One region of the Mesorhizobium sp. P3_A8 genome, then DNA from elsewhere that is predicted to be linked to it. Evidence: predicted binding sites of a transcription regulator. Region 1 holds the regulator's gene; each other region holds the start of a gene.

Region 1 (7,176 bases):
TCATCCGCTCGGCGGCCGTTGCGATCGCAATGGCTACAGCGTCTACCTTCACCCTTTCCGCAGCAATGGCAGCTGACCTTTCCGGCGCCGGCTCGACCTTCATCTACCCGGTGTTCGCCAAGTGGGCCGACACCTACAAGAAGGATACCGGCATCGGCCTCAACTACCAGTCGATCGGTTCCGGCGGCGGCATCAAGCAGGTCATCGCCAAGACCGTGACTTTCGGTGCCACCGACAAGCCGATGTCTGACGCCGACCTGGAAAAGAACGGCCTCGTGCAGTTCCCGATGGTGATGGGCGGCATCGTGCCGATCGTCAACCTCACCGGCGTCAAGCCGGGCGAACTCGTCCTCGACGGCCAGACGATTGCCCAGATCTATCTCGGCGCCATCACCACCTGGGATGATGCCGCGATCAAGGCGCTGAACCCCACCCTCACCCTGCCGTCGACCGCGATCGCCGTCGTACATCGTTCGGACGGCTCGGGCACCACCTTCAACTTCACCAACTATCTGGTGAAGCTCTCGCCCGACTGGAAGGACAAGGTTGGTTCGGACACGGCCGTCGAATGGCCGACGGGCGTTGGCGCCAAGGGCAGCGAAGGCGTTGCCAACACCGTCAAGCAGACGGATGGCGGCATCGGCTACGTCGAATACGCCTATGCCAAGCAGAACAACCTGTCCTACTCCAAGATGCTGAATGCAGCCGGCAAGGTCGTCGAGCCGTCGCTCGAATCCTTCGGCGCTGCCGCTTCGAATGCCGACTTCAAGACTGCCAAGAACTTCAACGTCATCATCACCAACGAGCCCGGCGACGCCACCTGGCCGATCGCGGCTTCCACCTGGGTGCTGATCCACAAGGCTCCGGATGATGCCGCCGCCACCGGCGAAGCCCTGAAGTTCTTTGCCTGGGCCTACAAGGACGGCAAGGAAACCGCCAAGGCGCTCGACTACGTCTCGATCCCCGACAGCGTCGTCGACCTGATCAAGGCTTCGTGGAAGACCGACATCCAGACCGACGGCAAGCCCGTCTACGCCGGCGAGTAACATCCCTTGAAGGAGCGCCGCGCTTGCGGCGCTCCTTTTCCTTCAATTCGAAAGAGCCGAGCTTGACATGAGCGCTGTCCAGGAAGCCTTGCCAGCCGTTAGAGGTTCGCGTGATGCCATCGTCCGACGCTTCGCGCTGACCGACTCGATCTTCCACGGAATGACCCGTGCTGCCGCGATCCTGGTGCTGGTCCTGCTCGGCGGCGTTGCGATCTCGCTGTTTGCCGGCTCCTGGCAAGCCCTCTCGACCTTCGGCTTTTCCTTCCTGACCAGCGAAAGCTGGAACCCGGTGACGGAGAAATTCGGTGCCCTGGCGCCGATCTACGGCACCATCATCACCTCTGCCATCGCCATCCTGATCGCCGTGCCGCTCGGCATCGGCATCGCCGTCTTCCTCACCGAGCTTTGCCCACGCCCGCTACGGCGCCCGATCGGCATGGCGGTGGAACTGCTGGCCGGCATCCCTTCGATCATCTACGGCATCTGGGGCCTGTTCGTGCTGGCACCGTTCCTGCAGACGACGGTGCAGCCCTTCGTCATCAGCGTGTTCCACGGCATTCCCGGCCTCAACAGCCTGTTTGCCGGCCCGCCCTACGGCATCGGCCTGCTGACGTCGTCGATGATCCTGGCCATCATGGTGCTGCCGTTCATCACCTCGATCACCAAGGACGTCTTCGACACGGTGCCTCCCGTGCTGAAGGAATCGGCCTACGGCATTGGTTGCACCACCTGGGAAGTAACCCGCCGCGTCGTCATTCCCTACACCCGCATCGGCATCATGGGCGGCGTCATGCTCGGCCTCGGCCGCGCGCTCGGTGAAACCATGGCGGTGACCTTCGTCATCGGCAACGCGCACCGCATCTCGACCTCGCTGTTCGCGCCGGCAACGACAATCTCCGCCACCATCGCCAACGAATTCACCGAAGCGGTCGGCGATCTCTACACTTCTTCGCTGGTGGCGCTCGGCCTGATCCTGTTCGTCATCACTTTCCTGATCCTTGCCATCGCACGCTACATGCTGATGCGCATCGACGCCCGCACGGGAGCCTGACCGATGTCGACAGCCACGTCGCTTCACCAGAGCCGCAAGCGCAAGAATGGCGTGATGATGACGCTGTGCGTTGCCGCCGCCGGCATCGGCCTTGCCTGGCTGGCGCTCATCCTCGGCGCCCTGCTCTACAAAGGCCTTTCAGGTGTCAATCTTGCGGTTTTCACGGAAATGACGCCGCCGCCCGGCGATGCCGGCGGTCTGCTCAACGCCATCTACGGCAGCATCGTGATGACCATCATCGGCATCATCGTCGGCACGCCGATCGGTGTGCTGGCCGGCACCTATATGGCCGAATACGGCCGCTTCTCGAAGCTCACCACCGTGGTGCGCTTCATCAACGACATCCTGCTGTCGGCGCCGTCGATCATCATAGGCCTGTTCGTCTATGAGCTGATGGTGCGGCCGATGGGGCACTTCTCGGCGATCGCCGGCGCCGTCGCTCTCGCCATCCTGGTCATCCCGGTCGTCGTGCGCACCACCGAGGACATGCTCAACCTGGTGCCCAACGCGTTGCGCGAAGCCGGCACCGCGATCGGCGCCCCGCGCTGGGTGGTCATCAAGTCGGTTGCCTACCGCGCTGCAATGTCCGGCATCGTCACCGGCATATTGCTGGCCATCGCCCGCATCTCCGGCGAGACCGCACCCCTTCTTTTCACGGCGCTGAACAACCAGTTCTGGTCGAGCAATCTCAACGCGCCGATGGCCAGCCTGCCCGTCACCATCTTCCAGTTCGCTCTCAGCCCTTACGAGGAATGGCAGCAGCTGGCCTGGACTGGCGCACTCATCATCACATTGACGGTTCTCGCGCTCAGCATCGTTGCGCGCAGCTTGACCGGACGCAGAGAGGACAAATGAGCCAGATGTTGTCTCCAGACATGACGATCGCCGCCGAGGCAGCCGCCAAGGTAAAGATCGAGGTCAAGAACCTCAACTTCTACTACGGCCAGTCGAAGGCGCTGAAGGATATCACGCTGTCGCTGCCCGAGCGCAGCGTGACCGCCTTCATCGGACCGTCGGGCTGCGGAAAGTCGACGCTGCTGCGCGTCTTCAACCGCATCTATGAGCTCTATCCCAAGCAGACCGCCGAGGGCCAGGTGCTGCTCGACGGCCAGAACGTCCTCGACCGCTCGCAAGATCTCAACCTGCTGCGCACCAAGATCGGCATGGTGTTCCAGAAGCCGACCCCGTTCCCGATGTCGATCTATGAGAACATCGCCTTTGGCGTCAGGCTCTATGAGAAGATCAGCAAGGCCGAGATGGACGGCCGCGTTGAGCAGGCGCTGAAGCGCGCAGCCCTGTGGAACGAGGTCAAGGACAAGCTTAACGCCAGCGGCCTCAGCCTGTCCGGTGGCCAGCAGCAGCGGCTGTGCATCGCCCGCACCGTGGCGGTGAAGCCGGAAGTCATCCTGCTCGACGAGCCAGCCTCGGCGCTCGACCCGCTGTCGACCGCCAAGATCGAGGAGCTGATCGACGAACTGCAGGCCGACTACACGATCGTCATCGTCACCCACAACATGCAGCAGGCGGCGCGCGTCTCGAAGCAGACCGCTTTCATGTATCTGGGCGAGCTGGTCGAGTTCGACAAAACCGAGAAGATCTTCACGTCGCCTCGCGAGAAGCGCACGCAAGACTACATCACCGGCCGCTTCGGCTGATCGCACGCATACGAGGACCAGGATCATGGCCGAACACACAGTCGCAGCCTTCGACGAGGATCTCGGACAGATCAGCAGGCTGATCAGCGACATGGGCGATCTCGCTGGCTCGATGGTCGGCGGCGCCACCAAGGCGCTGCTGAATTCCGACAACGCACTGGCACAGCGCGTGGTCTCCGACGACGCCATCATGGATGCGCGCCAGCGCGAACTCGACGATCGCGCCATCACGCTGATCGCCAAGCGCCAGCCGATGGCCGACGATCTGCGCCACGTCGTCGGCTCGATCCGCATGGCCGGCGATCTCGAACGCATTGGCGATCTTGCCAAGAACATCGCCAAGCGTGTCGGCACCGTTGGTCTCAGCGCCACGCCGCGCGACCTGTCGCATTCCATCGACGCCATGGCGCAGCTGGTGCTGATCCAGGTGCAGGGCGTGATCGAGGAGTATGCGGCGCGCGATGCCGCCGCACTGGCGAAGCTGCGCGCCGACGACGAACGCATCGACGTCAAATACACCTCCGTCTTCCGCGAACTGCTGACCTACATGATGGAAGATCCGCGCAACATCACGGCTTGCACCCATCTGCTGTTCTGCGCCAAGAATCTCGAACGCATCGGCGACCACGTGACCAACATCGCCGAAAACGCCTACTATGTCCTGACCGGCACGCAGTTGCCCGCCAATCGTCCCAAGCAGGACGAGACGGCGATGTCGGCGCCCGCGGCCTGACGCAAGAGGTGACCAATCAATGATCGCGCCACGCATCATGGTGGTGGAGGATGAGGAGCCGCTGGGGGTGCTGCTCCGTTACAATCTTGAATCCGAAGGCTACCAGGTGGAGGTGGTGCCGCGCGGCGACGAGGCTGAGATCCGCTTGCAGGAGAACGTGCCCGACCTTCTGGTGCTCGACTGGATGGTGCCGGCGGTGTCCGGCATCGAACTCTGCCGGCGCCTGCGGATGCGGCCCGAGACCGAGCGGCTGCCGATCATCATGCTGACCGCGCGGGGCGAAGAAAGCGACCGCGTCCGTGGGCTCTCGACCGGCGCCGACGACTATCTGGTCAAGCCGTTCTCGACGCCGGAATTCATGGCTCGCGTCAAGGCGCTGCTGCGCCGCGCCAAGCCGGAAGTCCTGTCCAGCGTGCTCAAGGTCGGCGACATCGTGCTCGACCGTGAATCGCACCGGGTCTATCGCAAGAAGAGCGAGATCCGGCTCGGGCCGACCGAGTTCCGCCTGCTCGAATTCATGATGCGCCATCCCGGCCGCGTCTTCTCGCGCAGCCAGTTGCTCGACAATGTCTGGGGCGAGACGATCTATATCGACGAGCGTACGGTGGACGTGCATGTCGGCCGCCTGCGCAAGGCGGTCAACAATGGCCGCATGCCCGATGTCATCAGAACCATTCGTGGCGCGGGCTACGCGATCAGGGAAGATTGAGCGGGACCTGATTCAGGCAACGTTCTTGCCGGTGCCAGCTCTCGCCTGCACGCCCGGCGCGAAAATCTCCTGGTCGACGAAGGTCAGGGCGCGCATGGCGCAGCCTTCGCGGATCAGCGGCAGTTCGTTCGGTTCGGTGTCGAAGGAAATCGATTTCGAGTGCTGGCCGCCGGCCGTCTGGGCGATGGCCTCGCGCAATGCCGGCTCGATCAGGTCGAAGGCGGCGGCGCTGACGCCGACCATCGCGACGGGTGCGGGGTCGATCAGCGCGAACAGGCTGCCGAGGGCGTAGCCGAGCGCCTCACCGGCCTTGCGGTAGGCTTCGCGCTCGGGCCCGTCGCGTTCCCGTGCCGTCGCGGCCAGTGCCCGCATCTGCGCGTCGCTGACATCGGCGACCGGCTCGGTGTCCTCGCTGAGCTGCCTGGCGTTGCGCCAGATGGCGTAGTTGCCGGCATAGGCCTCGACGCAGCCGCGGCGTCCGCAGCGGCAGAGCGCGCCGCCTGGCCGATGGATCATGTGGCCGAACTCGCCGCCCGAGGAATGGGTACCGGTGAACAGCTCGCCCTTCAGCACCAGGCCCATGCCGATGCCGTGCGACAGAAGGATGGCGATGAAGTCGTCGCGGTAGCGCTCGGGATCGCGCCAACGCAGCGCCACCGCCATCATGTTGCAGTCGTTCTCCATGGTGGCTGGGATGCCGAACTCTGCCTCGAGGATGTCGGCGAAGGCGATGTCGGTCTGCGGCGTGATCGGCGACCACAGCATCGCCCGGGCCTCGGTGTCGGTGATGCCCTGGATCGCCAGCGCGATGCGGGCGACGCTGCGCACGTCGATATCGGGATCCTCGAGGCGGCGCCGTACAATGGCGACGCATTCGCCGATCAGCGCCTCGCGCGACATGGTCAGCGTGTCCAGCCGGCGCTGTTCTTCCGATACCACCTGGCCGGCATAGTCGATGACGGCGACGGAGAGGAAATTCAGCGACAGCACCACGGTCATGACAGCCGCAGCCTCCGGGTTGAGGCCGAGGCCGACCTGCGGCCGGCCGCGCTTGAGTGCGCCGGCCTCGCTCGGCTTGCCTTCGGCCAGTATGCCTTCGCCGATCAGGTCGGAAGAAATCGCCGATATGGTCGAGTGGCTGAGGCCGGTGGTCGCGGCAATCTCGGTGCGCGAGGGCCGACCGGCCCGGCGCACGGCCGCAATCACCATCGCGCGGTTGCGCCGGCGCAAATCGTCGTGGCGGATTCCGACCGACATGTTTTCCCACATCCTCCCGGTCGCCGCGGTTCCTCCAGCCCCTCGAACGCTGCCGGCGACACGGTCAAATACTGGCAGAAGCGGCCCGTCCTGTCATTTATTTATTCCGAGGCTCGAAAAAAATTCATGAGGACATCAAAATCCATCAGAATCGTTGTTGACAGCGTTCCGGTGTTGGATCAGTGTTTTTTCGAGGCTCGAAAAAATAGAGCCTCTGTGCCGGCCTTAGGGCCAGTTTGGTCGCGCCATACGCGGCGCAGGGAGGAATATCATGAAGAGATTCACAGCCGCCATCCTGGCGGGTGTCGCCATGTCGCTGACGCTTGTGTCGGTCGCGCAGGCGAAGGACAAGGTCATCGGCGTTTCCTGGTCCAACTTCCAGGAAGAGCGCTGGAAGACCGACGAGGCCGCCATGAAGAAGGCGATCGAGGCCGCCGGCGACAAGTACATCTCCGCCGATGCGCAGTCCAATCCCGGCAAGCAGCTTACCGATGTCGAAAGCCTGATCTCGCAGGGCGCCAATTCGCTGATCATCCTGGCGCAGGATGCCTCGGCCATCGGCCCGGCCGTGCAGAAGGCGCTGGACGAAGGCATTCCGGTCGTCGGCTATGACCGCCTGATCGAGAACAAGGACGTCTTCTACCTGACCTTTGACAACAAGGAAGTCGGCCGCTTGCAGGCGGCTGCGGTGTTCAAGGCCAAGCCGGAAGGCAATTATGTCTTCA
Region 2 (7,176 bases), on a different contig from region 1:
CACCGTCTATTCGGCGACGATGCTGGCCCAGCAGGTGACCGCGCTGCAGATCGAACTCCACCGTCCGAAACCCTTGTAGATTTGCGCAGCCATTGTGGCTTGTTGCTTGAGCGTCATGCCGTCCGCCTTGATCTGAGGATCGGAAACATTCCGGATCGCAAGCCAGCGTGGCGCCGCTGCGCCCATCTCCGAAGCGACCAATCCAAGGATGGCGTCGCCCATTTCCGATACGGCTCCAAGGCCCTGGAGGTGGTAGTGATTATCGGAGGTGTCAAAGCCAAAGAAATCGGTCGTTACCACGCACGATTTCAGCGCGCTTGGCGCGGCAACAAAGATTTTTGGCACCCGGGTGTTGTCTTGCGGTAGCTGCGATGCGTTGGTTTTGAACAGCTGCCGCGCCTTGGCGAAGTGGCTGGTCTTGGCGACGGCGCTTGCATAGTGAAGGTTGGCAAACGGCTCCTTCTTGAATTTGGCAAGACAATCGAAGCGAACCAGCGGGCTCACCACGACATCCCCAACTTCGAACTGCTTGCCGATACCGCCCGCAGTTCCAGTTGTGATCACCAGCTTGGGTGCGACTTCTTCGATGATTTGCCGCCAGACTTCGATATTCGGCACCTTCGGACCATCTTGCGACATATGAGAATCGGACTTGAAAACCACGACGGATTTCCCGCCGATGGTTGTCGTCCAATAGGCTCCGAGACGCTTGGCTTGAAGGGCTGGGCACCCAGGCCGCATGTTCTTGGCAATTTCCGCAAACCGGTGGGTATAGGAAAGGTAGTCGTCGCGGCTGTCCTTGCCCGGGGTAAGTACCCGGCTCAAGGCGTGGCCTTCATCGACGGTCCAGGTCACGACCAGTACATCCGCTTTGGGCAATGGACCGCCGCTGCTACCACCTGCGTTGCCGGCTGTCTGCGGAGCCAGCCCTTGCGGCCATGGAATGTCCTTGTACCGGGACAGGCCCGTGGCTTTCGAAAATGCAAGAAATTGTAGCCCCGGCGAAGATTCAGAGTCGAACTCTATGATCTCGCGCTGGAAATCCTCTGTACCCTTCGCCTTCGCAACAGATGGAAGCGCGAAAGTTGTCTCTGGCGGTGGATCACGGAGCGGATCGAACCCAAGATTTCTCTGAACCCAAGAACGGTCAGCGATCATGACATTTATCCCCTCTTGGAATAAGGGGACATCTACGAAGAAAAATGACAAATCACAAGCAAGTGATCACCTCTCAAGGATCATTAAGAGGCATCAATATTTTCTTGTAAATGATGATTATTCCCATCCTACGCCTACAAGAACAGATCACTGCAGGCATCTGGCTACTATAGAAGTAAATAGCGTTTCGCTGTAGCGTATTATTCTGAATGGCAGGAGGGGAGGTTTCCATGGCCAAGAACGTCACACCAACTACGGCTCCGACAGGAAGAAAGAGCAGTGGCCTCGGGTGGGTAAGGGATCTTCCGGATCCAAGAGACCAACTATACAGCGCCCCGCTCAGCCAATTGAAGGCGATTCCAGAAACAGTAGACCTCAAGCCTGAGTTTCCGGTCTATGACCAAGGCCGCATTGGATCCTGTACTGCCAACGCGCTGGCCGGTGCAGTGCAGTTCGACAGGCTGAAGAACAACCAAGCGCCCGATTTCGTGCCGTCGCGCCTCTTTATCTACTACAATGAACGCAAGATCGAAGGTCATGTGGCGAGTGACTCAGGGGCGCAGATCAGAGATGGAATAAAAAGCCTGCAAAAACAGGGAGTCTGTCCGGAAATTGAATGGCCCTATGACGACACGCCAGCCACCTACGACGGCGGGCCGTTTCCCAAGAATTCCAAGCCGGCGACGCAGCCCAAGAAGATTTGTTACGATGACGCCGGCAAATATGTCATCACCAGCTATCAACGGCTGACCCCGACTCTCAATCAGCTCAGAGGTTGCCTCGCGGCAGGATTTCCGTTTGTCTTCGGATTCACGGTATTTGACAGCTGGTATTCTCAAAATCCCAGACCGGCCACCATTTCCCTGCCCAGTGCAAATGACAGCGTCGTCGGTGGCCATGCCGTGATGTGTGTCGGATATGACAACGCAACCAGCCTTTTCAAAATCCGGAATTCCTGGGGATCCAGTGTCGGCAAGAAGGGTTACTTCTTCATGCCATACGCTTATCTGACCGATGGAAGCATGGCTTCGGATTTCTGGGTAATCAACGCTGTGAAGGCCTAGTTATCCGTCACATCGACGCTACCCATTTACCTCAGCGAGATAACGGGGCCGACGCCGTGTCGGCCTCGGCACCCCTTATCGGTACCCCTGGGCGGGTTCGCCAAGCCCCGACCCAGCGTCAACAGGCTGTCACCGGCCTGTCATGACCCTGCGCTACCCGCTTGCGACAAAGCAAATGGGGAATCACTTTGTCATGACGGACGTTTCCGCAGATCTGGTTTTTCGCCGCGGCAAGGAAGTTGGAAAAGCCGTCTACCAGAACCGCGCGCTTTCGAAAGCCGGCATTTCCGAGCGGCTGTTCGCCTTCCTGTTTTCCGGCCTCGTCTATCCGCAGATATGGGAAGACCCCGATGTCGACATGGAGGCGATGCAGCTTGGCCAGGGCCATCGCGTCGTCACCATCGCGTCGGGCGGCTGCAACATCCTGGCCTACCTCACCCGCTCGCCGGCACGGATCGACGCCGTCGACCTCAACGCCGCGCACATCGCGCTGAACCGCATGAAGCTGGAGGCGGTGCGCCGCCTGCCCTCGCAGGGCGACCTGTTCCGCTTCTTCGGCGCCGCCGACACCAGCCATAATTCGCAAGCCTACGACCGTTTCATAGCGCCGCATCTCGATCCCGTCAGCCGCCATTATTGGGAGCACCGCAACTGGCGCGGTCGCCGGCGCATCGGTGTTTTCGACCGCAATTTCTACCAGACCGGCCTGCTTGGCCTGTTCATCGCCATGGGCCATCGCACGGCCAAATTCTTCGGCGTCAATCCGGCGCGCATGATGGAAGCCAAAAACATCAGCGAGCAGCGCCGCTTCTTCAACGAGGAGCTGGCGCCGGTCTTCGACAAGCCGCTGCTGAAATGGGCGACGTCGCGCAAGGCTTCGCTGTTCGGCCTCGGCATCCCGCCGGCGCAGTATGATTCGCTGATCACCTCCGGCGACGGCACCATGGCCAGCGTGCTGAAGGCCCGGCTGGAAAAGCTCGCCTGCGATTTTCCCCTGGAAAACAATTACTTCGCCTGGCAGGCCTTTGCCCGCCGCTATCCAAATCCCGGCGAGGCCGCCCTGCCCGCCTATCTGGAAAAGCAGAATTACGACACCATCCGCGGCAATATCGACCGCGTTGCCATCCACCATGCCAATCTGATCGAATTCCTCGCCGGCAAGGATGCCGGCACCGTCGACCGCTTCATCCTGCTCGATGCCCAGGACTGGATGACCGACGACCAGCTCAATGCGCTGTGGTCGGAAATCAGCCGCACCGCTTCGGTCGGTGCCCGCGTTATCTTCCGCACCGCCGCTGAGCCCAGCCTGCTGCCGGGCCGCGTCTCGACCTCGCTGCTCGACCAGTGGGATTATCAGGACGAGGCCTCGCGCGAATTCTCGGCCCGCGACCGTTCCGCCATCTATGGCGGTTTCCACCTCTATGTGAAGCGCCCCGCATGAGCACGACGGAGTTGCCGGCCAGCCACGCCGAACTGATGGACGGCGTCTACCGCTGGCAGCGCCATATCTACGACCTGACCCGCAAATACTATCTTCTCGGCCGCGACCGGCTCATCGATGGGCTGGGGGTGCCGGCCGGCGGCACCGTTCTGGAACTCGGCTGCGGCACCGGCCGCAACATCATCCTCGCCGCCCACCGCTATCCCGATGCCCGCTTCTTCGGCCTCGATATCTCGGCCGAAATGCTGGAGACGGCCGGCAAGGCGATCGACCGCGAAGGCCTGTCCAGCCGCGTCACGCTGGCAAGGGGCGACGCCACCGATTTCGACGCCAAGGCTCTCTACGGCATCGAACGGTTCGACCGCGTCTTCGTCTCCTATTCGCTGTCGATGATCCCCGGTTGGGAAAAGACGGTGTCGGCAGCATTGGCGGCACTTTCCCCCAACGGCTCGCTGCATGTCGTCGATTTCGGCCAGCAGGAAGGTTTGCCGGGCTGGTTCCGGACCTTGCTGCGCGGCTGGCTTAGAAAATTCCACGTCTCGCCGCGTGAATTCTTGCGCGAGGTCCTTGAATCGGAATCCCGACGAACCGGCGCAACCTTCCGTTTCCGTACGCTTTATCGCGGCTATGCATGGTTAGCGGTGATCGGCGGGCCTCTCAATGCGTCGTGAGTTGTTTCAGGCGTGCATCCACGAGACGTAGAAGTTCCTGCATTAGCTCTTCGCAGTCGTTAAATCCTTCCCGCTTCCATTGAGTGTTTCGCGCATAGCTTGCCGCGGCGTCCCGAAATTCGCTTAACTCATGTTGGGTCAATGCGCCCAGATCGGCATGATTATAGCGATTGTCGAAGCTCTCCTTGAGTTTGGTTAGGTAAGCTCTCTCGCCGGTCGTGCTGATCGCGTACTCGATAATCGAATAGATTATTCGTCGGCCGCCTCCCCATACAGGCAGATCATCGCCGACACTTAGAACACCCAACCTTGATCTCCCCTCGGTAAGTTATTTGAGCGCCTTCACCAGCGCGCCCACCATCGTCTGCGGCCGGTAGCCGAGCTTGGCCGGGGTCAGCCCGAGCCGCACCACCACCAATTGCTCCGACGGAATGATGGTGACCGTCTGCCCGTCATGCCCTTCCATCCAGTAGGTATCCTTGGGCAGGCCGGCGGCGACACCGGCGCCCGGGTTGTCCTCATCGCCCGGCGCCTCGATCCACAACTGGCCCTTGCCATAGACTTTCGAGGCGGGCGCCGGCTCGCGCATCCAGTCGACGAAGCCGGCCGGCAGGACCTGGTTGCCGTTCCAGACCCCGCCTTGCAGCAGGAACTGGCCGAAGCGGGCCCAGTCATGCGCTGTGGCGTAGAGATAGGATGAGCCGACGAAGGTGCCTTGCTCGTCGGTTTCGAGCACCGCGCTATGCATGCCGAGCGGCTCGAACAGCGCATTGCGCGGCCATGTCAGCGCCTTGGCCTTGTCACCGATCGCATCCTGCCACAGCCGCGACAGCATCACCGCCGTGCCGCTCGAATAGGAAAACACCTTGCCGACTTCGCCGGTCAGCGGCTTTGATTCGGCAAAGCCCGCCATGTCCGGTTCTAGATAGAGCATGCGCGTGACATCGGCGACGTCGCCATAATCCTCGTTGAACTCCAGCCCGCTCGACATCGCCATCATGTCGGCAAGGCTGATGGCGGCGCGGCCGTCGGCCTTCCACGGCGCGAACAGGCCCTTGTTGTCGACGGCCATCTTGCCGTCCTTAACCAGCGTGCCGATGATGGCGGCGTTCACTGTCTTGGTCATTGACCAACCGAGCAGCGGCGTCTTGGCGGAAAAGCCGTCGCCGTAGCGTTCGGCGACGACACGGCCGTTCTTGACCACCACCACGGCACGCATGCCGGTGCCGGTCAGCGCCGCGTCATCGAGCAGTTTGGCAATCACCGGATCCTGTGACGCGTCGACCCGCTCACCTTCCGGCCACAGCGTATCCTGGCTGGTCGCCGACGGCTCGGCATGGACCGCCGTGCGCCGTGCCTTGCCGACATCGCCGTCGGGAACCGAGGCGCAACCCAGCCCGTCGCGGGAAACCGCCTCGCTCTTGCCGAGGAAGCCAAGCAGGCCGGCGGAGACGGTGCCTCGGTTCTTGTCGACCGAGACCCGCATCAGCCGCAGCAGCGGGTGTCCGGGCGCCTGCACATCCACTGCAAGAACCTCATTGGGGTCGCGCCCGGCAATGAAGACGTTCGAGCAGACGATCTTGGCCGAATAGCCGGAACCGACGCGGATCAATTCCGGTGGCGCGATGTAAAGCCAGGCAAACAGCGCGGCGACCGCCAGCACGATCAGGCCAAGCAGCCATTTGACGATCTTGACGATGATCCGCATCTGCTTCTTCCCAGGCTTTCGCCCGACCCTTATGTCATCGAATTGCCGCCATTGCTTCCGCAAATCAGGGCTCCTGTCGAGCGCCATCAACGGATTATCAACCATGATCGGCCATCACAGGATGCATGTCGCCCAAAAGTGTTCAGCGGTTTTGGGACAACGACATGCACAAAAATAGCTATGCTGAGCGATGCGTGGGGCGATCGTTCGGAGGGGGCCAGACCGGCCATCAGTTCACAGACCCATCAGCGACCGGCTGATTCCGGCTTGGAAGTTGTGATGCGCCGTCTTGCGGCTCTTTTCATGCTGACGCTGCTTGGCGCCTGCTCGACCGTCGACGATCTGTCGCCGCTGTCACCATCCGCCTCCAGCAGCCCGACGGTGGCCGTGCGCGCGCCGCGCTTCGCCGATTCCAAACCGCATGAATGGGACAGCGGCGCGCCCTGGAACTATGCGGTTCACGGCACCGACGTCTCCAAGTACCAGACCTCGGTCGACTGGCCGACGGCCAAGGCAAGCGGCATTTCCTTCGCCTTCATCAAGGCCACCGAAGGTGGTGACCGCTTCGACGAGTATTTCAGCGAGCACTGGGCGCGCACGAAAGCCGCCGGCGTTCCGCGCGCGGCCTATCATTTCTTCTATTTCTGCACTCCTGCCGCCCAGCAGGCGCGCTGGTTCATCCAGAATGTCCCCGTCGACCGCTCGGCGATGCCGCCGGTCCTCGACATGGAATGGAACCCGCAATCGCCGACCTGCAGGCTGCGTCCCGACGCCGCCACGGTGCGCGCGGAGATGAGCACCTTCCTCGAGATCGTCGAGCGGCATTACGGCAAGAAGCCGATCATCTACACCTCGGTCGACTTCTTCGACGACAATGAGCTGTCGAGTTTCCGCGGCTATCCTTACTGGCTGCGCTCCGTCGCCGGCCATCCGCGCGAGAAGTATGGCAGCCACCCCTTCACCTTCTGGCAGTACACCGGAACCGGCATCGTTCCCGGCATGACGGGCAAGTCCGACATCAATGTCTTCAACGGCAGCGAAGCTGCCTGGAATAAGTGGCTGCGGCAGAACACCCGTTGACACCGGGCCTGCCGCCTGCTTTTCGACACAGCCAGCGGTAAAAAGTGCAACCGC
Region 3 (7,176 bases), on a different contig from region 1:
ATTCGCTATTCGCTATTCGCTATTCGCTATTCGCTATTCGCTATTCGCTATTCAGCGATTGCGCCTCCGCTCCGCCGCCGGCTGAAACGCCACGCGGGCATGATACTTGCAATACGGACCGGTTTCGGCGGCCTCGTTGCCGCAGAAATTGAAGTCTTCCGACAGCGGATCGCCGTTCGGCCATTTGCAGGTGCGCTCGGTCAGTTCGACGAGCTGCAGATGCCGTGAGATCGGTACCACGACATTTTCAACCGGACGGATGTAATGATGGCGTGCGACTGGCTCGGCATCGAACTGGGTCTGCAAGGCAGTTGCGCCGATCGAAGTCGTGACGTGGCGTGCCGTGCTTGCGGCGCGCGCCACCGATTTCTGAACGGTCGATCCCTGAGCCGTCTTCTTCTGGCGTGCCGGTGTCGCCGTTGCGCGGCCGCGGCCCGACAGCTTCAGCCGGTGCACCTTGCCGATGACGGCATTGCGGCTCACCCCTCCAAGCTGGGCAGCAATCTGGCTTGCGCTCAGACCCTCCGACCACAGTTTCCTGAGAAGTTCGACCCGCTCGTCAGTCCAGTTCATGAGACCGCGCTCCTGCTAAGCGTGCGCAATCGGAATCCCTTCCCGACCCAGCAACCTTGCTGGGGCAGACACCACATATATCTGGTGATTAGGTCCGCCGCACGAAATCTAGTTATTTCTCGACTACAATTACCTTATGCGCTGACTCGGTGACAAGAGTCCGAAGTGCAACACGAATCGGTTTTTTCGGTTTTCCCCAACTTGCCCGGTCGCTCATGAGCCGGCGTCGAGTTAGGGGGCTGATCGCGCGCCACTACGCGACGTTTTCGTTGACTTCATGGCCGAAAAACACGATAAGCCGCACAAGGCCGCCGCTTTGGCGGCTTTTTTGATTTTCCGGTACCGGAGACGCATATAATGAGCGGTTCGGCGCTTTACGAGACCTTTGCTCGCGCTCCCCTGGCTTTCGACCACGGGGAAGGCACCTGGCTGGTTACCGACAAGGGCGAGCGATATCTCGATTTCGCCGGCGGTATCGCGGTTAATTCGCTCGGCCACAGTCATCCGCATCTGGTCGCGGCTCTCACCGAGCAGGCGGCAAAACTCTGGCACGTCTCCAATCTCTACGAGATTCCGGGGCAGAGCCGGCTTGGCGAGCGTCTGGCCGACGCCACCTTCGCCGACAAGGTGTTCTTCACCAATTCCGGCGCCGAGGCGCTGGAATGTGCGATCAAGACGGCGCGGCGCTACCACTTCGTCAAAGGGCATCCCGAGCGCTTCCGCGTCATCACCTTCGAAGGCGCCTTCCATGGCCGCACGCTGGCGACCATCGCGGCCGGCGGCCAATACAAATACCTCGAAGGCTTCGGCCCCAAGGTCGAAGGCTTCGACCAGGTTGGCTTCGACGATATCGATGCCGCCGAGAAGGCGATTACGCCGGAAACCGCCGCGATCCTGATCGAGCCGGTGCAGGGCGAGGGCGGCATCCGTCCGGTCCCGACACAATCGTTGAAGCGGCTGCGCCAGCTCTGCGACCAGCACGACCTGCTCTTGATCTTCGATGAGGTCCAGTGTGGCATTGGCCGCACCGGCAAGCTGTTCGCGCATGAGTGGACGGGCGTGACGCCCGACATCATGGCGATCGCCAAGGGCATTGGCGGCGGCTTCCCGATGGGCGCTTGCCTGGCCACCGACGAGGCTGTGGTCGGCATGACGTCGGGCGTGCACGGCACCACCTTCGGCGGTAACCCGCTGGCGATGGCGGTCGGCAACGCCGTGCTCGATGTGGTGCTGGAAGACGGCTTCCTCGAAGACGTCCAGCGCAAGGCGCTGCTGATGAAGCAAGGTCTGGCGGCGGTCGCCGACGAGTTTCCCGATGTCATCGAGGACATCAGGGGCACCGGCCTGATGCTTGGCCTTAAATGCGCCATGCCCAACACCAAGGTGAACATGGCGCTGCGCGACCAGCATTTGCTGACGGTTCCGGCCGGCGACAACGTCATTCGCCTTTTGCCGCCGCTCACCGTCACCGACGCCGAGATCCACGAAGCGCTCAACCGCATCCGCGCCGGTGCCAAAGGCCTGGCAGATGCCATCGCCGCGGCCGCCGCGAAGTAATTCCGGAATATTGCTGATGTCCGTTCGCCATTTCACCGATCTCTCCACCGTTTCCGAGGGCGACCTGCGCTTCATGCTGGACGACGCGGTGGTGCGAAAGGCACGCCTCAAGGCCGGCGAGCGGACAAGGCCGCTCGAAGGCAAGGTGCTGGCGATGATCTTCGACAAGCCATCGACGCGCACACGCGTCTCCTTCGACGTCGGCATGCGTCAGCTTGGCGGCGAGACCATCATGCTGACCGGCACCGAAATGCAACTCGGCCGCTCCGAAACCATCGCCGATACCGCCAAGGTGCTGTCGCGCTATGTCGACGCCATCATGATCCGCACCACCTCGCATGAGCGGCTGCTGGAGCTGACCGAGAATGCCACCGTTCCGGTGATCAACGGACTGACGGATGACACCCATCCTTGCCAGCTGATGGCCGACATCATGACCTTCGAGGAGCATCGCGGTCCGGTGGCCGGCAAGACCATCGCCTGGACCGGCGACGGCAACAATGTGCTGCATTCGCTGCTCGAAGCCTCGGCGCGGTTCCGCTTCAACCTCAACGTCGCCGTGCCCGAAGGCAGCGAGCCGGCACAGAAGCATATCGACTGGTCCGAGGCGAATGGCGGCAAGCTGCACTTCACCCGCTCGCCCGAGGAAGCCGTCGACCAGGCCGACTGCATCGTCACCGATTGCTGGGTGTCGATGGGCCAGGAGCATCGCGCCCGCGGTCACAACGTGTTTTCGCCCTACCAGGTCAATGCCAAGCTGATGGCGCATGCCAAGCCGGATGCGCTGTTCATGCACTGCCTGCCGGCGCATCGCGGCGAGGAAGTAACCGACGAGGTCATAGACGGCCCGCATTCGGTGGTCTTCGACGAGGCCGAGAACCGGCTCCACGCCCAGAAGGCGGTGCTTGCCTGGTGTTTGGGCGCGTGAAGTGTCTGGGCGCTTGATCTGCGGGGGCGCGATGCCTATCTGCGCCGCATCACGCAAATCAAGCGCGTTTGGACGCATGTGCCTCTCCGGGTCGCATGGCCGCGCCCTGGAGCTTTGTCATGTTGGAAATGCATCAAGTGACTGAACATCACCCCAAACTCGGCGAGTTCGGCTATGCCGGCGACGACCATGTCGTGCCGTTCGAGGTCGGCCCGCTCGACGTGCGCGGTCGCACCGTGCAGCTCGGGCCGATGCTCGACGCCATCCTCAGCCGCCATGATTATCCCGAACCGGTTGCCCGCCTGCTGGCGGAAGCCTGTGTGCTGACGGTGCTGCTTGGCACCTCGCTCAAGTTCGAGGGCAAGTTCATCCTGCAGACCCGCACCGACGGGCCGGTCGACATGCTGGTGGCGGATTTCTCCACGCCCTCGGCATTGCGCGCCTATGCACGCTTTGACGCCGACCGGCTCGAGGCATTGGTCGCGGCGGGCGAAACGTCCCAGCAGACGCTGCTCGGCAGCGGCGTGCTGGCGCTGACCATCGACCAGGGCGCCCACACGCAGCGCTATCAGGGCATCGTCCAGCTCGACGGCGAAACGCTGGAAGATGCAGCACGCACCTATTTCCGCCAGTCGGAACAGATCCCGACCGATATCAGGCTTTCGGTCGCCAAGCTGTTGACGCCGGGCCCTGGCGGCGCGCGCGAACAGTGGCGCGCCGGCGGTATCCTGGCGCAGTTCCTGCCGCAGTCGCCTGAGCGCATGCGCGTTCCGGACCTGCCCGGTGGCGATGGCGATCCGCGCGAGGAGATCCATGATCCGGCCGACAATTCCTGGCAGGAGTTGCTGGCGCTGCTCGGCACCATCGAGCCGACCGAGCTGATCGATCCGACGATCGGCGCCGAGCGGCTGCTCTATCGCCTGTTCCACGAGCATGGCGTGCGGGTCTTCGGCGGCGTTCCCGTCGCCGACCAGTGCTCGTGCTCGCGCGACAAGATCCGCGGTATCCTGGAGGGTTTTTCCGCGCAGGAGATCAAGGACAGCACCGAGGATGGCGGTATCCACGTCGCCTGCGAATTCTGCTCGACGCAGTACGATTTCGACCCGGCGGAATTCGCTGCGCAGTAAAGGAGCGTCTTTCTCCCCGTGGAACGGGGAGAAAGACGCTAATTCACCGTCCGCCTCGTCCCCGGCAGATCCAGCGAAAACGCCGGGATGGCGATATCGAAAGTTTCGCCCCGCTTGTTGCGCATCGTGTAGCGCCCGACCATGATGCCTGACGGGGTCGAGAGCGGGCAGCCCGACGTGTACTGATAACTGTCGCCGGGATTGAGTTCGGGCTGGTCGCCGACGACGCCTGGGCCGCGCACCTCCTCGACCCGGCCGGCACCGTCGGTGATGTGCCAATAACGCGACAGAAGCTGCACGAATTCGTCCGACTGGTTGTCGATCGTTATCTGATAGCCCCAGACATAACGGTTCTCGGAAGGATCCGAGCGATCCTCAAGGTAGAACGGCCTGACCTGCACTTCGATGTTGCGCGTGACGGCGCGGTACATAAGCGGCTCCAAAACAATCCGATACCTTTCGGCGCTCCCGGCGAGCAGGTCAACGTGCGCGTCTTGTCGCGCCTGACTTTGAAACGCAGGTGCCGGCAAAGAATGTCATTTAAGTGACACACGACAATGGTGGGGTGCATGCACCGGGCGACTCGGCGCTCTGTCGAACTGTTGAAAACTGCCACGGTGCGGGCCGCCTCTTCTGGAGTGACCAGATCTCGATGGAACTCACTCTCATAGCCGCCTCGCTTTCGACTGCCCTTGTCCTTTCAAACGCTGCCAGCATCCTGCTCGCCGCTTCGCAACTGAAACGGCGCAGCACGATCGCACGGCCAGCTGGCAAATCGCCGCCGGTGTCGATTATCGTGCCGTCGCGCGGCGTCGAGCCGTTCACGCAGGAGACGCTGGAGCGCGCCTTCTCGCTCGACTGGCCGCGCTACGAGCTGATCTTCTGCGTCGCCCATGTCGACGATCCGGTGGTCAGGTTGATCCGCGCCGCCATTGGCCGCTTTCCAAAAGTGCCGGCTCGGCTGTTGATCGGGGACGATCGCGTCAGCGCCAATCCCAAGCTCAACAATTGCGTCAAAGGCTGGGAAGCCGCGCGGCACAACTGGGTCGTCCTGGCCGACTCCAACGTGCTGATGCCGAGAGACTACGTTCAGCATCTGATGGCGGCGTGGCGGACGGATACCGGCCTTGTCTGCTCGACACCGATCGGTTCGCGGCCGGACGGTTTTTGGGCCGAGGTCGAATGCGCCTTCCTCAACACGCTGCAGGCTCGCTGGCAGTATGCCGGCGAGGCGCTCGGCCTCGGCTTTGCCCAGGGCAAGAGCATGTTGTGGAACAAGCCGATGCTGGATGCCAATGGCGGCATCCGAGCGCTGGCGGCCGAAATCGCCGAGGACGCCGCCGCGACCAAGCTGGTCAATGGACTTGGCCTATGCGTCAATCTCGTCGCAGCGCCCTTCGAGCAGCCGCTCGGTCGGCGCACGCTTGGCGTGATCTGGTCGCGCCAGGCCCGCTGGGCGCGCCTGCGCCGCGTCACCTTTCCGCGGTTCTTCGCGCCCGAAATCCTGACCGGCGCGGTGGTGCCGCTGGTGCTTGCGCTGATTGCGGCGGCAAGTGCCGGCGTCAGCTTGCCGCTGACGGCCATCGCCGTACTAACGGCCTTCTACCTTCCGGAATGTGCCCTGGCCTGGTCCAAAGGCTGGTACCTGTCGTCGCGCACAGTCGCGGCGATGATTGCGCGGGACTTGATGCTTCCAGCCATGTGGGTCCGCGGCTGGCTCGGCGGCGCTGTCGACTGGCGCGGCAACGCCATGACCATCGGCACCAAGGCAGCCGAGCTGGAAGAGACGCCGTCGCGCGCCTGATCGCGGCGCGGACGAGCTGCCTCGACTGGGTCTATTTTGCGGCCTTCAGCGCCTGCGCGATGTCTTCCAGAAGATCGTCGGTGTCCTCCAGGCCGACCGACAGCCTGAGCGTGCCAGGCCCGATGCCGAGTTCGGCGCGGGCCTCGTCGCTCAAATTCTTGTGGGTGGTCGTTGCCGGATGGGTGATCAGGCTCTTGGCATCGCCAAGGTTGTTCGAGATCAGCACGATGTCGAGCGCGTTCTGCAGGGCGAAGGCCGCCTGCTTGCCGCCCTTGACGTCGAGGCAGATCAGCGTCGAGCCGCCCGACATCTGCTTCTTGACGATATCAGCTTGCGGGTGGTCGGCGCGGCCGGGATAGATGACGCGAGCGATCTGCGGCTGCTCGGCCAGGAAATCGGCGATCTTGCCGGCGCTCTCCGTCTGCTGGCGCACGCGCACCGGCAGCGTCTCCAGACCCTTGAGCAGCGTCCAGGCGTTGAACGGCGATAGGCTGGGGCCGGTGTGGCGGAAATAATCGTGCAGGTTCTCGTCGATCCACTTCTTGTCGGACAGGATCACGCCGCCGAGACAGCGGCCCTGGCCGTCGATGTGCTTGGTCGCCGAATAGACGACGATGTGGGCGCCGAGCTGCAGCGGCTTCTGCTGCAACGGCGTGGCGAAGACATTGTCGACCACAAGCCGCGCGCCGATCGAGTTGGCAAGCGAGGCGACGGCGGCGATGTCGACCACTTCCAGCGTCGGATTGGTCGGGCTTTCCAGGAAGAACAGTTTTGTGTTGGGCCTAACCGCCTTTTCCCAGTTGGCGATGTCGGTGCCGTCGACCAGCGTCGCCTCGATGCCGTAGCGCGGCGCCAGCGTCTCGACCACCCAGCGGCAGGAGCCGAACAGCGCGCGAGCCGCGACTATATGATCGCCGGCCTTGGCGCTGCACAGCAGGGCCGCCGTCACCGCGGCCATGCCGGATGCCGTGGCGCGCGCGTCCTCGGCGCCTTCGAGCGCACACATGCGCTTTTCGAACATGTCGACGGTCGGGTTGGCGTAGCGCGAATAGATGAAGCCGGGTTCCTCACCCTTGAAACGAGCTTCGGCGGCTTGCGCCGTTTCATAGACGTAGCCCTGCGTCAGATACATTGCCTCGGAGGTCTCGCCGAATTGGGAACGCAGGGTTCCGCCATGCACGAGGGCT
Region 4 (7,176 bases), on a different contig from region 1:
GAGCCCGACAAGCAGGACGACGCTCGCAATCCGCAGGCAGCGATTCGCGCCAATGAGGCCGACAGCGAGGAAGACCGGTGCGTGCATCAACAGGAACGACGCGGCCGTGCCGGTGAAGGCACCGCCGTGATGCGCTGCGGCTGCCGACAGCGCCACACCCGCCGCGCCGACAAGGCCACCGGCAAACACAAGGATACGGCTGGGTTCGGCGGAATTCATCTCGGCTAGATCCCTCTTGCAGCGATGTGGAGCCTCTTAAGGTTCACTCGCTTCCAGCGCCATATGCCGTGTGCGCCGCGATTGGACAATCCAGTTGTAGACGGCGCCGCCAGCCATCAGGGCAGATGTACCGAGGAACACCGCCGGCATGCCAAAATGGCCGCCGACGAAGCCGCCGGTCAATGGTCCTGCAACCTGCCCGACATATTGCGCCGAGATCGCCAAGCCAAGCACATTGCCGCCGACGCCATCCGGGATGTTGTGGCGGATGACGCTGGTGATGCAAGGCAGCAGGCCGCCGAGCGCCAGGCCCATCAGGAAACGCAGGCCGATCAGTTGCCAGCCATTGGTGACGAAGGCCTGCGGAATGAGCAGCAGGGCCGAGACGGCCAGCGCCCCAACGACGACGTTCCAATGGCCGACACGGTCAGCGAGCTTGCCCAGCCATGACGCCGACAGGATCGTGCCAAGGGCTGCCGCAGACATCACCACGCCGGCGACCATCGTCACCTGGCTCTGATCCTCGATGAGCTGCTGCACATAGACGGTGATGATCGGCTCGATAGACATGGTGGCGAAGGCGAGCAGCATGCCGGTTGTCAGCATGGCCACCACAGGGCGCTTGTCCGGAATCTGCGACCAGCCGCTCTTCGGCTTCACGCTTGATGCCGCCTTGGCCGCCTGTGGGCGCGGATTCTCCTTGATCAGGAATGTCGTCGCCAGAAAGGCGAGGAAGATCATGCCACCCGACAAAAGGAAGGTGGTGCGGATGCCGATCAGTGGCGGCAGTGCGCCGCCGAGCAGGGGACCGACCAGCGACCCCGCCGTAATGCCTGCCGACAGGACGCCCAGCGCCCCGCCGGAGCGGTCCTTCGGCGTCTGCATGGCCACCAATATGGTCGAACCCGAGGAATAGCCGCCGGCAAAGCCGATCAGCAGGCGCAGCAGCACCAGTTGCCAGACCGACTCGACCATGCCTGTCAGCGACATGCAGATCGCCATGCCGAAACTGGCGCGCACCAGCATCACCTTGCGGCCGTAGCGGTCGCCCAGCCGCCCCCACAGCGGCGCGACCAGGGCTGCGGCGAAGAAGGTGGCGCCATAGGCGATGCCGGACCACTGCACGATCGCCGCGTGGCCCTGCGCGCCGAGCTGTTCGACATAGAGCGGCAGGAAGGGCAACAGCAGGGTCATGGCGATGAGCGTGCTGAACGACCCCGCGAAACAGACGGCGAGATTGCGCCGCCAGTGGATGTTGTAGCCGCTCTGTTGCGTGTCTTCCTGTGCCATGTCCTGCCTGCCCGATATCAGCGCTTGTTGCGGATACCATTTTGGGATACCAAACCGGTATCCGTCATGAACTCCAACCCAGGCGCTGTCAATGCGGCTTGGGAAAAGGGCAGCGCAATGTCGCAGATGCAAAATGTCGAACGACAGTTGCGCGAGATGATCCTGGGGCTCGAGATCGGTCCAGGCGAGAAATTGACCGAGCGCTGGATCGAAGCCCGCTTCGGCGCCTCGCGTACGCCGGTCAGGGCAGCATTGCTGCGCCTGGAGACCGAGGGGCTGGTCGGCAGGGATGGCCGCGGCTGGACGGTGTCGCCCATCAACCTCGCCGAACTCGAGCAGATCGCGGTCTATCGCGAAGCGGTCGAGGTGGCGGCTTTGCGGCTGACATGCATGCACCACGAAAGCAGCGCCATCGACGTCATCGAGGCGATGCTCGATTCCTGCGACGAAAACACTGTGCGGGAGGAATGGCATCGCGTCGGTATGGATTTTCACATCGAGCTGGCGCGCCTGTCGGGCAACGAATTCCTGTTCAGGGCCGTGCGCGATGCCATGACGCGCCTGTCGCGCGCCCGCTGGCTGGAGGTGCGTGACGAAGCAGCCCTTGGCCGCGCCTGGGCCGAACACCGCGCCATTCTGGCGGCAACGCGCCTTGGTGAGGCCGATGAAGCGGCGCGCCGGCTTTCAGCCCATATCGTCGGCAGCCGCGACCGGCTGGTGACGTCGCTCGCCAACGACCGGCGCGGTCTTCGTGCCCGGGGCTTTGCCGTCGTCGCCGCTTAGCGCGCTCTATGCAGGGCAGGGGCCCGCCGGGCAAAAGAGGCTGCGTCTGATGCGAACAGCACTTTCGGCCTCGCTTCGCGCATGCTGATGGCGTAAGAGCGGCGATGGAAAACAACCGATTTGATACACCCGTGACCGTCAAGTCCGTCGCGGCGGGAAGCACTCAGCTCTTGCGCACGGCGCGCGAGGCTTCCGATTACCTCCTCAACAGCTGGCCCGGCAAGCGCAGTCCCAAGCATCGCGCAGCGCTGCAGGCCTGCCACGACGCGCTGGCCGGCGACAAGCCCGCCATGAACGCCAGGCGCGCCTTTATCGCCGCGGCGCGTGAAGTGGACGTTTTTGTCAGCGACAAAGCGCCCGCCTGACGCAGGGCGACAATCCAGATTGAGGCAAGGCCCGCATGTGCGGGCCTTTTGCCGTCATTCCGCGGTTTCGGTCTTAGTCTCGCTTTCGGGCTGCGAACGCTCCCGCGCGGCAACCTTGGCCGCCAGCTTTTCGGCCTTCTTCGCCGCTTTCTGCCGGTCGCGTTCCTTGCGTTCCTGATCGTAGTTTGGTGCTCGCGCCATATCGGCTCCTTTTCATCGCCTTGCGGCTCTGACCCTGCCTAGGAGCATTAGCCGTCAAACACAACAGCTGAAGCGACAGTGCGGGCGCAGCCTCGGAAATCTGAGGGGGCTTGCCAGATCGGCGCCACAATGATGTAGGAAACGCGGGGCGCCGGCGTGTTGAGAGCTGCCTGTTTGTTTTGATCAAGTGAATCATGGCCTCAATCGCGCGAACGTCGGCAAAGGTTTTCTATTATGCGCGAAACGCCGCGCGCGATATCGTTCCACAAGCCCTGTTCCGCCGCAGGCTGGCCGCTCGCCTCGAAAAGGCCAGGCTTTGCGATGATGCGGCGCGCCGACGGTTGAATTACTACAACAAGCTGCAGGATGGTTTCGCGCCAAGCGCCAATGCCATGCGCATCAGCAAGCTGCCCTTCACGCCGACCATGTACTATTATGACCTTAAGGAATTCGCCCGCTACTTCGATCCCGGATTGCTCATCGACATCGAATTCGGCGACGTCAAGAATGTGCCGAAGGTGCCGACGATCGTAAAGGACCGGCCGATCCTTGATGACGACAAGAACGCGGTCATCATGAAGCTCGACAAGTTCCGTCACTTCCAGATGCCGGCCGACGCCATCTCTTTCGCGGACAAGCTGCCGGCCGTGGTCTGGCGCGGTGATCTCAACAATCCGATCAGGACACGGTTTCTGCAAGTGGCGCGCGACCTGCCATTCTGCGATGCCGGCTCGCACAAGCCGAACGCGCCGGCCGAATATGCCAAGCCCTTTCTCAGCATCAGCCAGCACCAGCGCTATCGCTACATCGTCTCGCTCGAGGGCAATGACGTGGCGACCAACCTGAAATGGATCTTGAACTCGAAGTCGCTCTGCCTGATGCCACCACCGACATACGAGACTTGGTTCGCGGAGCGTCAGCTCGAGGCCAATGTCCATTATGTGCCGCTCGAAGCTGATTTCTCCGACCTCGCCGAACATGTGGCCTATTTCGAACGGCACCCGGCGAAGGCAGAGCGCATCATCGCGGCCGCGAATGGCTATTGCCGGATATTCAACGACGAACACACCGAACAGGCGATCTCGCTTCTGGTGCTCTATAAATATTTCGTGCTGAGCGGCCAGATCAAACCTGACGCGGACGTCTGGCGCTACATCATGGGATGAGCAATTTGCGCGTCAAAAGGTGGAGACCGGCGAGCTTGGACCCGCCGGCCTCTCGTCAAATCTGTCCCTATACGCCGCTTCGGTCAATCACGAGATCGGCAGCACCAAAGCGAGCCTTCGCCGTCAATTGCTGGTGCCAATAGGGGTAGAGCAAAGGCGGCCGGCTGACCGCGTCGAGGCGCTGGCGTTCTTCCGGGCTGAGCTCCAGGCTTGCCGCCGCGAGATTGTCCTTGAGCTGGACATCGTTGCGGGCGCCGATCACCAGCGAGGAGACGGCGGGGCGGCCGAGCAGCCAGGCAAGCGCCACTTGCGCCGCGGACACACCGCGGGCCTTGCCGATCTCGACCAGCACGTCGACGATCTGCCACAGCCTGTCCTCGTCGCGGATCGGCGGCTCGGACCAGCCGGCCAGCTGCCGCGCGGTCGGGCTGTCGCGGCGGTATTTGCCCGACAGCAGGCCGCCGGCGAGCGGGCTCCACACCAGCACGCCCAGCCCCTGGTCGACCGAAATCGGCAGCAGCTCGTATTCGGCCTCGCGGGCTTCCAGCGTGTAGTGGATCTGCTGGGTGACGAAGCGTTGCTGGTGACGGCTGTCGCTGATCCCGAGCGCCTTCATCACTTGCCAGCCGGACCAGTTGGAGCAGCCGATATAGCGCACCTTGCCCTGGCTGACCAAAGTGTCGAGCGCGGCGACCGTTTCCTCGACCGGGGTAAGGCCGTCCCACTGGTGGACGAAATAGATGTCGATGACGTCGGTCTTCAGCCGCTTCAGGCTCTTTTCGCATTCGCGGATCAGATGGTGGCGCGACAGGCCTTCGTCGTTCGGCCCGCTGCCGATCCGCATCCGCGCCTTGGAGGCGATCAGCACATCGTTCTTGCGCTTGCCGCCGAGCGCTTCGCCGATGATCTCTTCCGACAGGCCGTTCGAATAGACATTGGCGGTGTCGATGAGGTTGATGCCGGCGTCGATGCACGTGTCGATCATCCGTTTGGCTTCGGTAAGATCGCTGTTGCCGACCGCGGCGAATGGCCCGGTGCCACCGAAAGTCATGGTGCCAAGGGTGAGTGTCGAAACCTTCAGGCCGGAACGGCCGAGAGTACGGTATTCCATGTCAGTCCTCGCGATTGTGTTGAATTGGGGCGCCGCCAAAGGGCAGCCCGGAATGCGACCGGGGATTTGTAGGACAATTTGGTCGGCTTGTCGCCATGCCAGGACGGCGGATCGATCATGCCTCGCGGGATTGGCAGTGACGGTAATCGCGCTCGGGCTGCAATAAAACCGTCACTGCCGGCCTATATTGAATTCGGCTAAGGTGTTTCCATTCCAGGCCGCGGGCCAGCAGTTTGGGGTGCCGGACATGAACCGACAGGCTTGCAAGCGGAGCGACCGATATGACCGAGCTGAGACAGAATTCTCCCGCCAAGGACTGGCTCGAAGCCGAACTCGCCGACACGCTCGACGAAGATTATGAGCTCGAGATGTCGGAGCCGGCGCTGTCGATGGAGATCGCCAAGATCTACAAGAACGCGCATCCGCCTTCGATCGATCGCATGCAATATTTTCGCGACCTGATCAGCTTGCAGTCCGAATTGATCAAGCTGCAGTCCTGGGTCGCCTACCACAAGAAGAAGCTGGTGGTGATTTTCGAGGGCCGCGATTCCGCCGGCAAGGGCGGCGTCATCAAGCGCATCACGCAGCGGCTCAATCCGCGCATCTGCCGCGTCGTGGCGCTGCCGGCGCCGACCGAGCGCGAGAAATCGCAATGGTATTTCCAGCGCTATGTGCCGCATCTGCCGGCTGGCGGCGAGATCGTGCTGTTCGACCGCTCCTGGTACAACCGCTCCGGCGTCGAACGGGTGATGGGTTTTGCCGATGGCGGTCAGGTCGAGGAATTTTTCCGCGACGTGCCGGAGTTCGAGCGCATGCTGGTGCGCTCGGGCATCACTGTGGTGAAATACTGGTTCTCGATCACCGATGAGGAACAGCAGATGCGCTTCCTGATGCGCATCCACGATCCGATGAAGCAGTGGAAGCTGTCGCCCATGGACCTGCAGTCGCGCGTGCGCTGGGAGCAATACACCAAGGCCAAGGAAGAGACCTTCGCCCGCACCAACATTCCCGAAGCGCCATGGTTCATCGTCGAGGGCAACGACAAGAAGCGGGCGCGGCTGAACTGCATCGATCACCTGCTCAAGCAGATGCCGTATGAAGAGGTGCCGCACGAGGAGATCACGCTGCCGGAACGCGTCTTCAATCCCGAATACGAGCGCCAGACGCTGCCGCGCGAGCTTTACGTGCCGGAGAAGTATTGAGCACCTTTTCCTTCTCCCCGTTTCACGGGGAGGTGAGGAGTGGTCTGCGCAGCAGACGAAAAGCCAACTGCTTGGCTTTTCGAACGACGAACGCCGAAGGGCGGATGAGGGGCGGCGCCAGCGTTGGCGATTGAGCCCCAATTCGATGCCATTGGTAGCTTGCCGCTAGCCTCCAAAAGGTCAGCGCCGCCCCTCATTGCCCTGCCGGGCATTTCTCCCCGTAGAACGGGGAGAAAGTGGCTACGTCCGCTTGATCACCACATGGGTGGCAAGCGCCGTCGCCACCTGCTCGGTGCACTCGTAGCCCAGCTTCAGCATATCAATCCCGGCAAAAAGGTTCTCGCCCTTGCCAAGCAGCACCGGCGAGATTGCCAGATGCATCTCATCCATCAGCTTTTCCTGCAGGTACTGGCGGATCGTGGCGACGCCGCCACCAACCCGCACATCCTTGCCGCCGGCCGCCGCCTTCGCCTGCTCGAGCGCCGAATGGATGCCGTCGGTCACAAAACAAAAGGTCGTGCCACCTTCCATCGTGATCGGCGCACGCTTGTAGTGCGTCAGCACGAAAACCGGCACATGGTAGGGTGGATTGTCGCCCCACCAGCCTTTCCAGCTGTCGTCAGGCCATTCGCCGCGGATCGGCCCGAACATGTTGCGGCCGAGGATCCAGGCGCCGACATTCTCGAAGCTGCGCGCCGCGAAAGCCTCGTTGATATCGGTGGTGCCGCCATCTTGCCCGAGCACCATCTCACGGAAGGTGCGGGTGTCGACAAACCACTTGTGCAAGGATTGCCCACCGACGCCGAGCGGATTTTGCAGGTCCTGATCGGGACCGGCGC

Evidence for each region. Region 1 encodes PhoB, which activates phosphate uptake and scavenging genes when phosphate is short. Its sites were predicted from a motif close to TGTCATNNANCTGTCAT; they were not measured.
Region 2: AC1DX4_RS19910 (BtaA family protein) is a predicted target of PhoB. The motif match lies at 2,339-2,355, and genes of this name have one in related genera.
Region 3: AC1DX4_RS25575 (ceramide glucosyltransferase) is a predicted target of PhoB. The motif match lies at 4,720-4,736, and genes of this name have one in related genera.
Region 4: ppk2 (polyphosphate kinase 2) is a predicted target of PhoB. The motif match lies at 5,294-5,310, and genes of this name have one in related genera.

The regions. Positions count from the first base shown of each region.
Region 1 is NZ_JBFUGI010000013.1:32,876-40,051, forward strand. Features, by position in the region: gene pstS (phosphate ABC transporter substrate-binding protein PstS) at 1-1,046, shown strand, start outside; gene pstC (phosphate ABC transporter permease subunit PstC) at 1,114-2,097, shown strand; gene pstA (phosphate ABC transporter permease PstA) at 2,101-2,952, shown strand; gene pstB (phosphate ABC transporter ATP-binding protein PstB) at 2,949-3,752, shown strand; gene phoU (phosphate signaling complex protein PhoU) at 3,778-4,485, shown strand; gene phoB (phosphate regulon transcriptional regulator PhoB) at 4,505-5,194, shown strand; gene AC1DX4_RS26985 (ROK family protein) at 5,207-6,451, opposite strand; gene xylF (D-xylose ABC transporter substrate-binding protein) at 6,723-7,176, shown strand, end outside.
Region 2 is NZ_JBFUGI010000008.1:106,952-114,127, reverse strand. Features, by position in the region: gene AC1DX4_RS19920 (phosphorylase family protein) at 7-1,158, opposite strand; gene AC1DX4_RS19915 (C1 family peptidase) at 1,389-2,222, shown strand; gene AC1DX4_RS19910 (BtaA family protein) at 2,365-3,663, shown strand; gene AC1DX4_RS19905 (class I SAM-dependent methyltransferase) at 3,660-4,334, shown strand; gene AC1DX4_RS19900 (hypothetical protein) at 4,321-4,641, opposite strand; gene AC1DX4_RS19895 (serine hydrolase domain-containing protein) at 4,663-6,042, opposite strand; gene AC1DX4_RS19890 (glycoside hydrolase family 25 protein) at 6,322-7,122, shown strand.
Region 3 is NZ_JBFUGI010000012.1:2,520-9,695, reverse strand. Features, by position in the region: gene AC1DX4_RS25600 (GcrA family cell cycle regulator) at 52-573, opposite strand; gene AC1DX4_RS25595 (acetylornithine transaminase) at 931-2,130, shown strand; gene argF (ornithine carbamoyltransferase) at 2,147-3,058, shown strand; gene AC1DX4_RS25585 (Hsp33 family molecular chaperone) at 3,154-4,185, shown strand; gene apaG (Co2+/Mg2+ efflux protein ApaG) at 4,224-4,616, opposite strand; gene AC1DX4_RS25575 (ceramide glucosyltransferase) at 4,838-5,989, shown strand; gene AC1DX4_RS25570 (O-succinylhomoserine sulfhydrylase) at 6,021-7,176, opposite strand, start outside.
Region 4 is NZ_JBFUGI010000006.1:46,855-54,030, forward strand. Features, by position in the region: gene AC1DX4_RS15460 (DUF423 domain-containing protein) at 1-219, opposite strand, end outside; gene AC1DX4_RS15465 (multidrug efflux MFS transporter) at 256-1,509, opposite strand; gene AC1DX4_RS15470 (GntR family transcriptional regulator) at 1,627-2,292, shown strand; gene AC1DX4_RS15475 (DUF982 domain-containing protein) at 2,424-2,657, shown strand; gene AC1DX4_RS15480 (hypothetical protein) at 2,712-2,858, opposite strand; gene AC1DX4_RS15485 (glycosyl transferase family 90) at 3,053-4,024, shown strand; gene AC1DX4_RS15490 (aldo/keto reductase) at 4,092-5,135, opposite strand; gene ppk2 (polyphosphate kinase 2) at 5,417-6,337, shown strand; gene AC1DX4_RS15500 (dihydrofolate reductase family protein) at 6,578-7,176, opposite strand, start outside.